DNA from 3 places in the Xenophilus sp. genome. Region 1 is predicted to be linked to each of the others. Evidence: predicted binding sites of a transcription regulator. Region 1 holds the regulator's gene; each other region holds the start of a gene.

Evidence for each region. The regulator sigma-54, encoded in region 1, starts transcription at its own class of promoters, with help from an activator protein. The targets are predictions, from matches to a motif close to TGGCANGNAANCTGCTTT.
Region 2: the regulator sigma-54 is predicted to act here: its motif matches at 2,608-2,625, upstream of hmpA (NO-inducible flavohemoprotein).
Region 3: the regulator sigma-54 is predicted to act here: its motif matches at 3,105-3,122, upstream of ACIY1X_RS02330 (phenol hydroxylase subunit).

Annotation. Positions count from the first base shown of each region.
Region 1 is NZ_JBIQNC010000101.1:11,747-16,907, reverse strand. Features, by position in the region: gene ACIY1X_RS15555 (nitric-oxide reductase large subunit) at 1-1,647, shown strand, start outside; gene fdxA (ferredoxin FdxA) at 1,667-1,993, shown strand; gene map (type I methionyl aminopeptidase) at 2,105-2,851, shown strand; gene ACIY1X_RS15540 (RNA polymerase factor sigma-54) at 2,876-4,450, opposite strand; gene lptB (LPS export ABC transporter ATP-binding protein) at 4,467-5,161, opposite strand, start outside.
Region 2 is NZ_JBIQNC010000044.1:418-5,578, reverse strand. Features, by position in the region: gene ACIY1X_RS09435 (NAD(P)/FAD-dependent oxidoreductase) at 1-153, shown strand, start outside; gene ACIY1X_RS09430 (VUT family protein) at 150-707, shown strand; gene ACIY1X_RS09425 (ProQ/FINO family protein) at 738-1,463, shown strand; gene hmpA (NO-inducible flavohemoprotein) at 1,427-2,605, opposite strand; gene norR (nitric oxide reductase transcriptional regulator NorR) at 2,764-4,326, shown strand; gene htpX (protease HtpX) at 4,394-5,161, opposite strand, start outside.
Region 3 is NZ_JBIQNC010000006.1:3,845-9,005, reverse strand. Features, by position in the region: gene ACIY1X_RS02345 (aromatic/alkene/methane monooxygenase hydroxylase/oxygenase subunit alpha) at 1-1,533, opposite strand, end outside; gene ACIY1X_RS02340 (MmoB/DmpM family protein) at 1,560-1,829, opposite strand; gene ACIY1X_RS02335 (phenol hydroxylase) at 1,852-2,844, opposite strand; gene ACIY1X_RS02330 (phenol hydroxylase subunit) at 2,874-3,071, opposite strand; gene ACIY1X_RS02325 (sigma 54-interacting transcriptional regulator) at 3,354-5,045, shown strand; gene ACIY1X_RS02320 (GntR family transcriptional regulator) at 5,052-5,161, shown strand, end outside.

The DNA.
Region 1 (5,161 bases):
GAGCCGCTGATCGGCAACGTGCCCAGCAGCGAGAACGTGGTCTGGTCGATCGCCAGCGTGGTGGTGCTGCTGGCGGGCGTGGGCTTCCTGGTGTGGGGCTGGTCCTTCCTGCGCCGGCACGACGAGCCGCAGCCCGCCGCCCCCGCGCGCGACCCGCTCACGACCTTCGCCCTCACGCCCTCGCAGCGCGCCTTGGGCAAGTACCTGTTCCTGGTGGTGGCGCTGTTCGTCTTCCAGGTGTTCATCGGCGGCTTCACGGCGCACTACACGCTGGAGGGCCAGCAGTTCTACGGCATCGACGTGTCGCAGTGGTTCCCCTACTCGCTCACGCGCACCTGGCACATCCAGAGCGCGCTGTTCTGGATCGCCACCGGTTTCCTCGCCGTGGGCCTGTTCCTCGCGCCCGTCATCAACGGCGGCAAGGACCCGAAGTTCCAGAAGCTGGGCGTGGACGTGCTGTTCTGGGCGCTGGTGTTCGTGTGCGTCGGCTCCTTCGTCGGCAACTGGCTGGCCATCGCGCACAGGATGCCGGCCGAATGGAACTTCTGGCTCGGCCACCAGGGCTACGAGTACGTGGACCTGGGCCGCATCTGGCAGATCCTCAAGTGGGTCGGCATCCTGCTGTGGCTGGTGCTGATGCTGCGCGGCGTGCTGCCGGCGCTGTTCGCACGCAGCACATCGGGCAAGAAGGAAGACAAGAACCTGCTGGCCCTGCTCACCGCCTCGGTGGGCGCGATCGGCCTGTTCTACGGCGCGGGCCTGTTCTACGGCGAGCGCACCAGCCTGTCGGTGATGGAGTACTGGCGCTGGTGGGTGGTGCACCTGTGGGTGGAGGGCTTCTTCGAGGTCTTCGCCACCACCGCGCTGGCCTTCGTCTTCAGCAGCATGGGGCTGGTGTCGCGGTCGATGGCCACCTCGGCCAGCCTGGCCTCGGCGTCGCTCTTCCTGCTGGGCGGCATCCCGGGCACCTTCCACCACCTGTACTTCGCCGGCACCACCACGCCGGTGATGGCGGTGGGCGCGGCCTTCAGCGCGCTGGAGGTGGTGCCGCTGATCGTGCTGGGCCACGAGGCCTGGGAGAACTCGCGCCTGAAGACCCGCGCGCCGTGGATGGCGAACCTCAAGTGGCCGCTGGCCTGCTTCGTGGCCGTGGCCTTCTGGAACATGCTGGGCGCGGGCGTCTTCGGCTTCATGATCAACCCGCCGATCTCGCTGTACTACATCCAGGGCCTGAACACCACGCCCGTGCACGCGCACTCGGCCCTGTTCGGCGTCTACGGCTTCCTGGCGCTGGGCTTCACGCTGCTGGTGCTGCGCTACGTGCGGCCGCAATTCGTGTTCAGCGAGGGGCTGATGAAGACCGCCTTCTGGGGCCTGAACGCCGGCCTGGTGCTGATGATCGCCACCAGCCTGCTGCCGATCGGCTTCATCCAGTTCCACGCCAGCGTGACCGAGGGCCTGTGGTACGCCCGCAGCGAGGCCTTCATGCAGCAGCCGATCCTGGTGACGCTGCGCTGGGTGCGCACCTTCGGCGACGTAGTGTTCATCGTCGGCGCGGTCGCGATGGCCTGGCAGGTGGTGCTGGGCCTGGCCGGGCGCAGCGCGGCGGGACACGCCGACCCGCTGCTGCAGCCCGCAGCCCGCTGATTCGGGGCAGGCCCGCGCGATGACCCACGTCGTCACCGAGGCCTGCATCCGCTGCAAGTACACGGACTGCGTCGAGGTCTGCCCCGTCGACGCCTTCCGCGAGGGGCCGAACATGCTGGCGATCGACCCCGACGACTGCATCGACTGCGCCCTGTGCGTGCCCGAGTGCCCGGTGCACGCGATCTTCTTCGACGAGGACACGCCGCCGGACCAGCGCGACTTCCTGCCGCTGAACGCGCGGCTCGCCAAGGTCTGGCCGTTGATCGTCCGCGGCCACGGGGCCCTGCCCGATGCCGACGCCTGGGCCGACGTGGCCGACAAGCGCCATCTGCTGGACGAAGGCTGAGGCGTCCCATTCCAGCCGCCGCCGGGCGCGAGCTTCGACCTCGGCCCGGCGGCGCTGTTTTCACGGCGCCGGCATCGGGTCAGAATCGGCCCCGACGCAACAGGACCCTTCATGACCATCGAAACCCAAGACGACGTCGTCGCACTGAAACGCATCGGCAGGATCGTCTCGCTGACGCTGCAGCGGATGCTCGATGCCGCGGAACCCGGCATGACCACCCGCGAACTCGACCGGCTCGGCGAACGGCTCCTGGAGGAGCACGGCGCGCAGTCGGCGCCGAGGCTGACCTACGGCTTCCCGGCCGCGACGTGCATCAGCATCAACGAGCAGGCGGCGCACGGCATTCCCGGGGACCGGGTCATCCGGGCCGGCGACGTCCTGAACGTCGACGTGTCTGCGGAACTCGGCGGCTATTTCGCCGACACCGGCGGAACCACCGTCGTGCCGCCCTCCACGGCGCAGAAGACGCGCCTGTGCCACGCTACCCGCGCGGCGCTCGCCGAGGCCATGAAGCGTGCCCGGGCGGGGCAGCCGGTCAACGGCATCGGCGGGGCCATCGAGCGCACCGCGAAGGCGTACGGCTTCAAGGTCATCGAGAACCTCGGAAGCCACGGCGTCGGGCGCGCACTGCACGAGGCGCCGGACCACATCGCCGGCTACTTCGACCCCGCGGACCGGCGCATCCTGCAGGAAGGCATGGTCATCACCATCGAGCCCTTCCTGTCGACCAAGAGCCGCACCGTCACCGAGACCTCCGACGGCTGGACGCTGGCCGGCGCCCGCGGGAACCTGTCCGCGCAGTACGAGCACACGATGATCATCACGAAGGGCGCGCCCATCGTCGTCACGCAGCACTGACGGCGCGCGGGCGGAGGGCAGGCCCTACAGCGCCTTGCGCAGGTTCGCCGGCGCGATGCGCAGCGCCTCGCGGTACTTGGCGACGGTGCGGCGCGCGCACTCGATGCCCTGCTCCTTGAGCATCTCGGAGATCTGGCTGTCCGACAGCGGCTTCTTGGCGCTTTCGGCGCCGACGAACTGCTTGATGAGGGCGCGCACCGCGGTGCTGGAGGCGTTGCCGCCGGTCTCGGTGCCCAGGGCCGAGCCGAAGAAGTACTTCAGCTCCACCGTGCCGAAGGGCGTGGCCATGTACTTGGCGGTGGTCACGCGGCTGATGGTGGACTCGTGCAGGCCCAGCTCGTCGGCGATCTCGCGCAGCACCAGCGGGCGCATCGCCAGCTCGCCGTGCACGAAGAAGTTCTTCTGCCGCTCGACGATGGCGTTGGACACGCGCAGGATGGTGTCGAAGCGCTGCTGGATGTTCTTGATGAACCAGCGCGCCTCCTGCAGCCGCTGCGACAGCGCCTGACCGCCCTCGCCCTTGTGCGCCTTCAGCGCGCCGGCGTAGATGTCGTGCACGCGCAGGCGCGGCATCACGTCGGGGTTGAGCTGCACGCGCAGCTTCATGTTCGCGCCGCGGCCGCTGCGGGTGACGATGACGTCGGGCACGATGACGTTGCGCTCGACGTCGACGAAGCGCCGGCCCGGCTTGGGCTCCAGCCTGGCGATGAGCTGCATCGCCTGGCGCACCTCGTCCTCGCTGCCGCGGGTGAGCGCGGCCAGGCGGCGGAAGTCGCGCCGCGCCAGCAGCTCCATCGGCTGCTTGCAGATGGCCAGCGCGATCTTGCGCACCTCCATCGCGTCCTCGTCGCCCTCGTCGTCGGCGGCGCCGGCGCGCAGCTGGATGGCCAGGCACTCGCCCAGGTCGCGCGCGCCCACGCCCACCGGCTCCAGGCTCTGCAGCAGGCCCAGCGCGACCTGGAAGTGGTGCACCAGCTCGTCGAACTGGTCGTTGTCGTCGCCGGCCAGCGCCGAGGCCAGGGCGGGCAGCGAGTCCTCCAGGTAGCCGTCGTCGTCGAGCGACTCGATCAGGAAGCGCAGCGCGGCCGAGTCCTCCGGCGACAGTCGCAGGGACAGCGCTTGGCGGTGCAGGTGCTCCTGCAGCGACTCGTGGCTGCGCGCCAGCTCGGTGGCGTCGGCGCGCTCGTCGTCGTCGCCGCTGCCGCTGCTGCGCGGCGGCGCGTCGCCGCCCCACTCGCTGTCGTCGGGCGCCAGGTCGACGCTGCCGTCGCCCTCCCAGTCGGGCTCGGCGTCGACGGCATCGGCCACGGGCGCGTCGGCATCGCCGCCGGCGACGGCGCCGTCGGACCCCGGCACGGCGAGGGACGGCTCGGCGTCCTCGCGCTCCTCGCGCGGCTGCGGCGCGTCGGCGCTGTCCAGGCCGAACTCCTCGCGCTGCGCCTCCTCGGTCTGGCGCTCCAGGAAGGGGTTGTCGTCGAGCATCTGCTCGACCTCCTGCGCCAGCTCCAGGGTGGACAACTGCAGCAGGCGGATCGACTGCTGCAGCTGCGGCGTGAGCGCCAGGTGCTGCGAAACCCGCAGCGACAGGCCCTGCTTCATGCCGTGCGGTCCTCGTTCACATGCGGAAGTGCTCGCCCAGGTACACGCGGCGCACTTCGACGTTGTCGACGATCTCCGATGGCGTGCCTTGTGCCAGCACATGCCCGTCGCTGATGATGTAGGCGTGGTCGCAGATGCCCAGCGTCTCACGCACGTTGTGGTCGGTGATGAGCACGCCGATGCCGCGCTCCTTGAGGAAGCTGATGATGCGCTGGATCTCGATCACCGCGATCGGGTCGATGCCGGCGAAGGGCTCGTCCAGCAGGATGAAGCGCGGCTGGGTGGCCAGGGCGCGGGCGATCTCCACCCGGCGCCGCTCGCCGCCCGACAGGGCCAGCGCCGGCGAATCGCGCAGGTGGTCCACGCGCAGGTCGGTCAGCAACTCGGTCAGGCGCTCGTCCATGCGCGCCTTCGACAGCGGCACCATGCGGCCGTTCGCGTCGGGCTCGCGCTGCAACTCCAGCACGGCGCGCACGTTGTCCTCGACATTGAGCTTGCGGAAGATCGAGGCCTCCTGCGGCAGGTACGACAGGCCCATGCGCGCGCGGCGGTGGATGGGCATGTGGGCGATCTGCTCGCCGTCGATGCTGATGTCGCCGGCGTCGGCGCGCACCAGCCCGACGATCATGTAGAAGGAGGTGGTCTTGCCGGCGCCGTTGGGGCCCAGCAGGCCGACCACCTCGCCCTTGCGCACGTCCAGCGAGACGTCGC
Region 2 (5,161 bases), on a different contig from region 1:
CAGTGCCCCGGCATCGCCGGCCTGTTCCCGGCCGGCGAGGGCGCGGGCTACGCGGGCGGCATCCTCTCGGCCGGGGTGGACGGCATCAAGGCGGCCGAAGCCGTGGCGCGCAGCCTCGCGGCGCAGGCCGAGGCGCGGAGGGTGCCGGCATGACGACGATGCAGCGCCCGAACGACGCCCGCCTCTTCGCCCTGGCCGTCGCGGCCATGGCCGCGGTGGTGCTCGCCTCCAACATCCTGGTGCAGTACGCCATCAACGACTGGCTGACCTGGGGCGCCTTCACCTACCCGGCGGCCTTCCTGGTGAGCGAGCTGGTCAACCGCCGCTTCGGGCCGCGCATCGCGCGCCGCGTGGCGTGGGTGGGCTTCGCGGTGGCGGTGGCAGCCTCGCTCGTGCTGGCGCCGGCGCGCATCGCCCTGGCCTCGGGCACCGCCTTCATCGCCTCGCAATGGCTGGACATCGGCGTGTTCGACCGCCTGCGCCGCGCCGCCTGGTGGCGCGCGCCGCTGGCGGCCACCGTCGCCGCCGCGCTGCTGGACAGCGCCGTGTTCTGGGGCATCGGCTTCGCCGGCACCGGCAGCCCGTGGATCACCTGGGCACTCGGCGACCTGGCGGTGAAGCTGGCGGTGGGCGTCGGCATGCTGCTGCCCTTCCGCCTGCTGATCGCGCGCAGCCTAGGGCCGCAGCCCTCCAGCGCCTCTTCCTGAACCCCTTTCGCCCGCCCTGCCGACGACGACATGAACGCTCCCGACGCCTCTCCCGACACCGCCGCGCCCGAGGCCGCCCCGCCGGCACCGCGCAACAACAACAAAGGCCGCCGCCGCGGCGGCAACTCCGCCAAAGCGGCCGGCGCCGAGCGCAAGGTCCATCCGCTGCTGGAGAAACTGGCGGCGCTGTACCCGAAGCTGTTCGGCGCACGCTTCCTGCCGCTGCAGCGCGGCGTGTACGAGGAGCTGCTGGCGCGCCACCCCGAGGAGCTGCCCGCCGACGAGCTGAAGGTGGCGCTGGGCCTGCATGCCCGCTCCGGGCGCTACCTGCAGGCCATCGCCGAGCGCCTGCCGCGCCACGGCCTGGACGGCCAGGTGGTCGAGCCGGTGGCGCCGGAGCACGTGCACCACGCGATCGTCGAGCTGTACCGCCGCCGCCAGGCGCGCACGCCGAACGAGGACCTGCGGCCCAAGCTGGTGGCCCGGCTGGCCGAGGCCATCGAGGCCAGCGGCCTGGACCGCGCGGCCTACACCGAGCAGGTGCGCGTCTCGCGCCCCGAGGCGCTGCTGCTGCTGGACGAGGCCTTCGCCGAGCACGGCCGCCGCGTGGCGCGGCGCGAGGCGCTGCAGCGCGCCTTCGAGGCCAGCGGCCAGCCGACGCTGGAGGCCTTCGCCGAGATGTACGGCATGGACCTGGACGAGACGCGCCGGCTGCTGGCTCAGGCCAAGGCTTCGGCCGGCCCGAAGAACTCGTAGCGCACCTGCCGCTCGGGCACGCCCAGGTGCTTGAGGGCGCGCTTGATCAGGCGCATGAACGGGCGCGGGCCGAGGAAGTACACGTCCACGTCGCGCGACGCGGGCAGCCATTCGCCCAGCCGCTGCTCGGTCAGGTAGCCCTCGGCGTCCACCTCGTCCTCGGGCACGGCGCGGTCGTAGCAGTAGTAGCGGGTGAGCAGCGGGTGCTCGGCCGCGAGCTGGTCGATGCGCTCGCGGAAGGCGTGCACGGCGCGGTCGCGCGCGCAGTGGATGAAGGTCACCGGCCGGTCGGCGCCCAGCGCGGTGGCCAGCATCGGCAGCGTGGGCGTGATGCCGACGCCGCCGCTGATCAGCACCAGCGGCCGCTCGCTGTGCTGCAGCGTGAAGTGGCCGGCCGGCGGAAACACGGCCAGCGTGTCGCCCGCCTGCACCCGGTCGTGCAGGAAGTTCGACACCTTGCCGCCAGCCTCGCGCTTGACGCTGATGCGCAGGCTGCGCCCGTTGGCCGGCGCCGACAGCGAGTAGTTGCGGCGCTGCTCCTGCCCGTCCACTGCGACGCGCAGGCCGATGTACTGGCCCGGCAGGTGCGCCATCACCGGACCGCCGTCGGCCGGCACCAGGTAGAAGGAGGTGATCTCGGCGCTTTCCTGCACCTTCTTCTCGACGCGGAAGGCGCGCTCGCCGCGCCAGCCGCCCTCGGCCGCGGCGGTGCGGTCGTAGACGTCGCGCTCGGCGGCGATCAGGACGTCGGCCAGCTGCCGGTAGGCCGCGGCCCAGGCGTCGATCACCTCGTCGGTCGCCACCTCGGCGCCCAGCACCTCGCGGATGGCGCGCAGCAGGCAGGCGCCGACGATGGGGTAGTGCTCCGGCTGCACCTGCAGCGCCACGTGCTTGTTGACGATCTGCGCCGGCAGGTCGCCCAGCGCCTCGAGCCGGTCGATGTGCTTGGCGTACATGAGCACGCTGAAGGCCAGCGCCCGCGGCTGGGCGCCGCTGTGCTGGTGCGCCATGTTGAACAGCGGGCGCACCTCGGGGTGCTCGCCCAGCAGGGTGGTGTAGAAGTGGGTGATCAGCGCCTCGCCGCCGCTTTCGAGCAGGGGCACGGTGGATTGGACGATGGCGCGTTGGCGTTCGGTCAGCATAGGGAGCAGGTTCCAGGCGAAACAAAGGGAAAGTGAACGCCCGCTGCCATGCATGCCGCGTGCCCGGCGGGGCCGCCCTTGCCCACCAAGGGTTTACGCGTAACCGAGTCAAATTGACATCTTCCGGATGCCGTCAATCCGATAGCAAAATGATCGAAATGACAACATCCGCCACCCTGCACGCGCTGGTCCCCCTGGTCGCCGATCTCGCCGAGGACCTGCCCGAGCACGAGCGCCTGCGGCGCCTGCTGGCCGCGCTGCGCACCGTGCTGCCGGCCGATGCGGCGGCGCTGCTGCGGCTGGAGGGCGAATGGCTGCGGCCGGTGGCCATCGACGGCCTGGTGCCCGACGCGCTGGGGCGGCGCTTCCGCATCGCCGAGCACCCGCGCTTCGCCCAACTGCTGGCGGCGGGGCAGGCCCTGCGCTTCCCACCCGGCAGCCCGCTGCCCGACCCCTACGACGGCCTGGTCGCGCAGCCGCACGCCGCCCTGGAGGTGCACGACTGCATGGGCTGCGTGCTGCAGGCGGGCGGCCGGCCCTGGGGGCTGCTGACGCTCGACGCGCTCGACGCCGGGCGCTTCGCCGGCCCGGCCGCACTGGACGTGCTGCAGGCCTTCAGCAACCTGGCCGCCGCCACCGTGGCGACGGCCGAGCGGCTGCGCCAGCTGCGGGCGCAGGCGCACCAGGCGCCGCCGAGCGAACCTCCCGCGTCGGCGCAGCGCATGCTGCTGGGCCAGAGCCCGGCCATGCGCCAGCTGCAGCGCGACGTGGCGCTGGTGGCGGCCAGCGAGCTGAACGTGCTGATCACCGGCGAGACCGGCACCGGCAAGGAGCTCGTCGCCCATGCCGTGCACGCGCAGTCGGCGCGGGCGGCGCGGCCGCTGGTCAGCATCAACTGCGCGGCCCTGCCCGACAACCTGGTCGAGAGCGAGCTGTTCGGCCACGCGCGCGGCGCCTTCACCGGCGCGCTGTCCGAGCGCCGCGGCAAGTTCGAGCAGGCGCACCAGGGCACGCTGTTCCTGGACGAGGTGGGCGAGCTGTCGCTGCCGGTGCAGGCCAAGCTGCTGCGCGTGCTGCAGAGCGGCCAGCTGCAGCGCCTGGGCTCGGACCGCGAGCACCGGGTGGACGTGCGCGTGATCGCCGCCACCAACCGCGACCTGGCGGCCGAGGTGCGCGCCGGCCGCATGCGCGCCGACTTCTACCACCGCCTGAGCGTGTACCCGCTGCACGTGCCCGCGCTGCGCGAGCGCGACAGCGACGTGCTGCTGCTGGCCGGCTTCTTCCTGGAGGAGAACCGCTCGCGGCTGGGCCTGCGGGGGCTGCGCCTGGACGCGGCCGCCCAGTCCGCCCTGCTGGCGCGCAGCTGGCCCGGCAACGTGCGCGAGCTGGAGCACCTCATCAGCCGCGGCGTGCTGCGCGCCCTCAGCCGCACGCCGCATGCCACCGCGCCGGGCCGCGCGCGCATGCTCACGCTAGGGGCGGCGGACCTGGCCGGCACGGTGGCGGCGGCCGCGCCGGCGCATGCGCCCGCCGCGCCGGCGCCGGCCCACGAGGCCGAGGCCCCCGGCCTGCGCCAGGCCGTGCTGGCCTACGAGCGCCGCCTGATCGAGGACAGCCTGCAGCGCCACGGCGGCCGCTGGGCCGCCGCCGCGCGCGAGCTGCGCATGGACCGCGGCAACCTGCAGCGGCTGGCGCGGCGCCTGGGCCTGGGCCGGCCCTGAACGCGGCGAAGGCCGCGCGGGGCGGCCTTCGGAGGACGGGGCATCGCGGCGGGTGCCGCGCGGCGGATCAATAGGCGCCGGGTGCGGCGTTCTGCAGCGCCGCGATGCGCTGCTCGATCGGCGGGTGGGTGGCGAACAGGCTGCCCAGCTTGCCGGTGATGCCCATCGCCTCCACCGAGCGCGGCAGCTCGCCGGCCGGCAGGCCGCCCAGGCGCGCCAGCGCGTTGATCATCGGCTGCCGGCGGCCCATCAGCTGCGCGGCGCCTGCGTCGGCGCGGAACTCGCGCTGACGCGAGAACCAGGCCACCACGATGGCGGCGGCGAAGCCCAGCACGATGTCCAGCACGATGGTGGTGACGATGTAGCCGATGCCGGGGCCGGAGTTGTTGTCGCTGCCGCGGCGCAGGAAGCCGTCGACCACGTAGCCGATCACGCGCGAGAGGAACACGACGAAGGTGTTCATCACGCCCTGGATCAGCGTCATCGTCACCATGTCGCCGTTGGCCACGTGCGCGATCTCGTGGCCGATCACGGCCTCGACCTCCTCGCGCGTCATGTTCTGCAGCAGGCCGGTGGACACGGCCACCAGCGCCGAGTTCTTGAACGCGCCGGTAGCGAAGGCGTTGGGCTCGCCCTCGAAGATGCCGACCTCGGGCATGCCGATGCCGGCCTGGTCGGCGAACTTGCGCACGGTGGCGACGATCCAGGCCTCGTCGGGCGACTGCGGCTCGTTGATGAGGCGCACGCCGGCGCCCATCTTGGCCATGGTCTTGGACAGCAGCAGCGAGATGATCGCGCCGCCGAAGCCCATGACGAGCGCGAAGCCCAGCAGCGC
Region 3 (5,161 bases), on a different contig from region 1:
GCCGCGCCAGGCGGCGAAGTTCTTCTGGTCCTCCGAGCCTTCGAAGTCGAAGTTGTCGCGGCCCACGTTCAGCTCGTACCAGTCGAGCACCGCCATCAGCGGGTCGAAGCCGGGCTGCGTCGGATCGACGCCCTCCTTGAAGCAGTGGCCCTGATAGATCTGGTGCACCGGCAGCCAGGACTGCACGTACTTCTCGGGCTCCTGCTCGAAGATGTGCTGGCAGCCGTCGCTGCAGAAGTGGTACTTGTCGCCCAGGTAGCTGGACTCGCGGTAGCAGATCCGGCTGGCGTCGCCCGGCTCGGTGAAGAGCATCGGGATCTGGCAGGTGGTGCACAGCATCGGCAGCGTCTTGTTGTAGAACCGCTTGCCGGCCTGCTGCTGCGCGCGGTAATGCAGGAGGCGCGGGCGGTAGTACCTGTCGAAGGTCTCGGGGTACTTCTGCGACAGCCAGTCCAGCTCCTCGTCGCTCGGCACCCAGGTGTGGAAGGGCGCGGCGGCGGCGTAGTTGTAGAAGGTGTTCCAGGCCTGGTGGCTGATGTGGTCCTTGCCCTCGCAGGCGGCCTTCCAGCCCGCGGGCTCGCGGATGCCGTAGCGCGCCAGGTCCCTGAACAGCGCGCCGCCGTTCTGCTCGGCGTACATCTCCCAGGCTTCCTTCCAGCTCATCACGCGCTTGGGCAGCATGTAGTCCTGCATCATGGCCACCAGCGTCAGCACGCGGTAGCCGCGCCAGAACCACTTGTCGATCCACTTCTGCACGATCGGCACGTTGGCCGGGTCCTGCTCCAGCATGAACTTGATGCACTCGATGCCCAGCGTCATGTGGCGCGACTCGTCGCTCTGCGCCGAGAAGCCGAAGGTGACGGTGGACATGTCGCCGTTGTGCGCCGCGCCCGACATGAAGGGCACGAACAGCAGGTTGGTCAGCACGTACTCGAAGCTGAAGCTGACGGCGGTGAGGAACTCGAAGGGCCCGGCGGTGAGCGCGTCCTCGAAGAAGGACTTGGGCACCGAGAGGTACCACACGCGGTCGAACCAGTGGTTCGCCTGGTGCATGCCGTTGAAGTACTTGTTGTAGTGGCTCAGCGCATGCGTCTCGGTCTGGAAGTGGCGCAGCTCGTCGATCGACTGCATCTGCGCCGCCACCCGCGCGCCGGCGCCGGTGAAGTGCCGGCCCACGTGCGCGAAGCCGCGGTGCGCGTAGTACTCCAGCGGCGTCACCCCCTGGATGAAGAGCTTCAGCGCGTTGACGTAGCGCGCGTCGGCCACGCCGAGCTGGCCGTTGTTCTGCGCGAAAGCCTCGATGACGGCGTAGAGCTTCTTCTCCTTCTCGCCCTGGTACTTCCAGTAGGCGTCCATGGTCAGGCGGAAGGGGTCCTCCCACTTGTCCCAGTCGTGGATCCTGATGCCTTCGTAGCGGTCGTAGGGGAAGACCTTGTCCATCGGCTGGTAGCTGGTGTCCCAGGCCAGGCCGCGCGTCATGGCGGCGTAGCGCTCCTTCAGGCCCAGCTTCTTCTTGGCGACGCGGGTGTCCATGCGTGTGTCTCCTGTGATGTGTGGGTTCAGTGCCTCCAGCTCAGGGTGAGCTGGTCGTCGTCCTCGTCGATGTGGCCCGAGAGGGTGACGAGGTTGACGTGGATCTGCTGCAGGTCGTAGGCGCGGCCGGTCTGCTCCTCGATCGTGGCGCGGCGGATGGTGAGCCGGCCGGGGGCGTCGATCTTGACCAGGCCCGGCGTGTGCGCCGCGCTGGCATCGGGGTTGTCGGCCAGGATGGCCTCGACCACGGGGCGCGCTTCCTCGTTGTCCTGGAAGGCGATGAAGACGTTGGAGATGCTGCTGCTCATGGCGTGCTCCTCAGACGGCCAGGCCGGCCTTGCGGGCGCGGGCGTCGAGCGCCTCGCGCACGGCCTGCAGCGCGCCGGCGCCCTGCTCGCCCAGCGCCAGGTCGGCCACCGGCGCCAGCGCGGCCTGTGCGGCCTGGGCGTAGGCGGCATACCAGCCGGAGATCAGCGCCAGGTTCTCCGGCGACTCGGCCGCCGCCACCTTGACCACCGCGTCGATCCAGCGCGCGCTCTCGTCGTGCCACTCGGGCATGAAGGCGGTGAGCATCGCCACCGCGGTGCCGCCCTGCAGCGCCAGGTGCTCGTCGACGAACTGGCCGTAGACGAGCGGGTACAGCAGGCCGTCGAGCGCCAGGTTCTGCGCCACGAACAGCTCGAAGGGGTCCTGCAGCACCAGCGTGTCCTCGACATAGCGGCGCAGCACCTGCCAGCGCGGCGCCTGCAGCCAGTCGTTGCGGCCGGCCTCCAGCACGCCGGGCTCGTCCATCACCAGGCCCAGGCGCGTCAGGTACTGGGCCACGCCCAGGTGGTCCATCGCGTGGAACATGGCCGGCGCGGTGAAGGCGGTGCCGTAGCCGCGCGCGCACACGTTGCAGTTGTTCATGTTGCCGCCCCAGGCCACGTGGCGCAGCGGCATCAGCACGGCGCAGGCCCTGGCGCGCAGCGCGTCGGACATCTTGCCCACCAGGCCGCGCGACTCGACGAACTGGTAGTTGGACTCCATCGCGTCCTGCTGGCGCGCGCGGGCCATGGTCCAGGTGGCGTAGTAGTACTGGCGCGGATCGCGCAGCGCGTACCAGTCGGCCATGCGCACCGCCGTGCGGCCGGTGTCGAACAGCTCGAACTCCGGCTCCCAGGTCGGCCGGTAGTGGAAGTTCGCCGCGGGCTGCGCGCCCAGCGTGGCCTCGAGGTAGCGCGACGCGGGCTTGTCGCCCGTGTAGGCCGCCACGCGGGCGAAGGTCTGGCGCAGCGGCTGGATCTCGCGCGCCTGCAGGTCGATGTTCATGGGGCGTTGTCTCCTCGGGGTGAAGGGATTCAGTCGTCGAGCTGCTGCACCCGGTGCGTGCGGCAGAAGGCCTCGAAGTCCGGCTCGGGCAGCAGCAGGTCCACCGACAGCTCGGGCCAGCCGAGCGAGAACGCGAACTCGACGAAGCCGTTGTCGCGCCGGCTCAGCACGCGCACGAAGCGCTGGCTCAGGTCGCAGGCGGGGGGGTCGGTGGCAGGGATGGACATGGCGTTCTCGTGAGGTCGGCGTGCGCAGCCTGTTTTGCACGGTGCGTGCCAGTCACCCGAAAATGTCGATAAATTGAGGGTTTGCCCCTAGGAATCGGCCTGTCCCGGCCGGCATCGGCGGCGTTTCGGCGGATCGCACCCGCCGGCGCGGCGTGATTGCTGCGCAGCAGCATGATGATTTGATGAAGCCCCGCCGGGCGGCTGCATGAAAAGATCAATCCGGAGCTGTCGAGGGATTGCCCCGGGTGGACGGTTCGGGTCAATTTATCGATACTTTCCGACATGCCGCCGCCGATCCCGCCCCTGCCCTCCGACGACGACCTGCGCCGGCTGGTGCACTTCTCCACCGTCGACGGTCGCATCTGGCTGTCGGGCCAGCGCATGCTGCTGGTCCACGCGGCGGCCATCCAGGCGCTGCGCCGCGAGCTGATGGCCAGCATCGGCCCGGCCCACACGCGCCGCCTGCTGATGCGCGCGGGCTACGCGTCGGGCGAGCGCGACGCGCTGCTGGCACGGCAGGTGCGCCCCGACGCCCCGCTGTTCGACGCCTTCTCGGTCGGCCCGCAGCTGCACATGCTCGAAGGCATGGTGCGCGTAACGCCGCGCGTGTTCGACCTCGACGAGGCGGCCGGCCACTTCCACGGCGTCTTCCAGTGGGACCACAGCTGGGAGGCCGAGGTGCACCAGCGCGACTTCGGCCCGCAGGACGCCCCCGTGTGCTGGATGCTGCTGGGCTACGCCTCGGGCTACACCAGCGGCTTCTTCCGCCGCCCGGCGCTGTTCAAGGAAGTGCAGTGCACCGCCTGCGGCGCCGAGCACTGCCTGATCGAAGGCCGTTTCGTGCACGAGTGGCCCGACGGCGAGCAGCTCGCGCGCGACTACGACCCCGACTCGATGCTGGTGCGCCTGGACGAGCTGCAGTCGCAGGTGGAGGCGCTGCGCACGCAGCTCGAGCCGGCCGACGAACAGGGCCCGCTGCTGGGCCGCTCACGCGCGTTCCAGGAGACGGTGGCGCTGCTGCGCAAGGCCGCGCCGACGCAGGTGACGGTGCTGCTGACCGGCGAGACCGGCGTGGGCAAGGAGCGCTTCGCCCGCGCCCTGCACGCCATGGGCCCGCGCGCCGACAAGCCCTTCGTGGCGGTGAACTGCGCCGCGCTGCCCGCCGAGCTGATCGAGAGCGAACTCTTCGGCGCCGAGAAAGGCGCCTACACCGGCGCCACCGCGGCGCGCGTGGGCCGCTTCGAGCGCGCGCACGGCGGCACGCTGCTGCTGGACGAGCTGGGCGAGCTGCCCCTGCCCGCCCAGGCCAAGCTGCTGCGCGTGCTGCAGCAGGGCGAGGTGGAGCGCCTGGGCGGCAGCCAGCCGCGCAAGGTGGACGTGCGCGTGGTGGCCGCCACCAACGTCGACCTGGAGAAGGCGGTGGAGGAAGGCCGCTTCCGCCGCGACCTGCTCTACCGCCTGAACGTCTACCCGATCCGCATCCCGCCGCTGCGCGAGCGCGTGGACGACATCGAGCCGCTGGCCATGCACCTGCTGCACCAGTACGCCGCCGCGCACGGCAAGCGCGTGGCCGGCTTCACCGACCTGGCGATGACCGCGATGCGCCACCACGACTGGCCGGGCAACGTGCGCGAGCTGGAGAACCTGATCGAGCGCGGCGTGATCCTGGCCGTGCACGGCGAGCTGGTGGACGCGCCGATGCTGTTCCCCCAGGCGCCCTCGGCCGACGCCCTGACGCTGAACGCCGCCGGCCAGCTGGAAAGCCCGGCCGTGTGCGCGCCCCCCGCCGGGCTCTACGAGGCGCTGCAGCGCAGCGGCCTCACGCTGGACGCGATGGAGGACGCCCTGATCCGCGAGGCCGTGCAGCGCGCCGGCGGCAACCTGGCCGCGGCGGCGCGCGCGCTCGGCATCACGCGCCCGCAGCTGAGCTACCGCCTCTCGCGCCTGCAGGAGCGCGCGCGCAACGCCTCCTGACACAACATGGCCAAACGTTCATTCCTGCCCCTGCGGGCCCTGCCCGCCAACGACGCGCCGGACACCAACGGCTCCCGCACGCTGATCGAGCAGACCTACGCCACGCTGCGCGACGC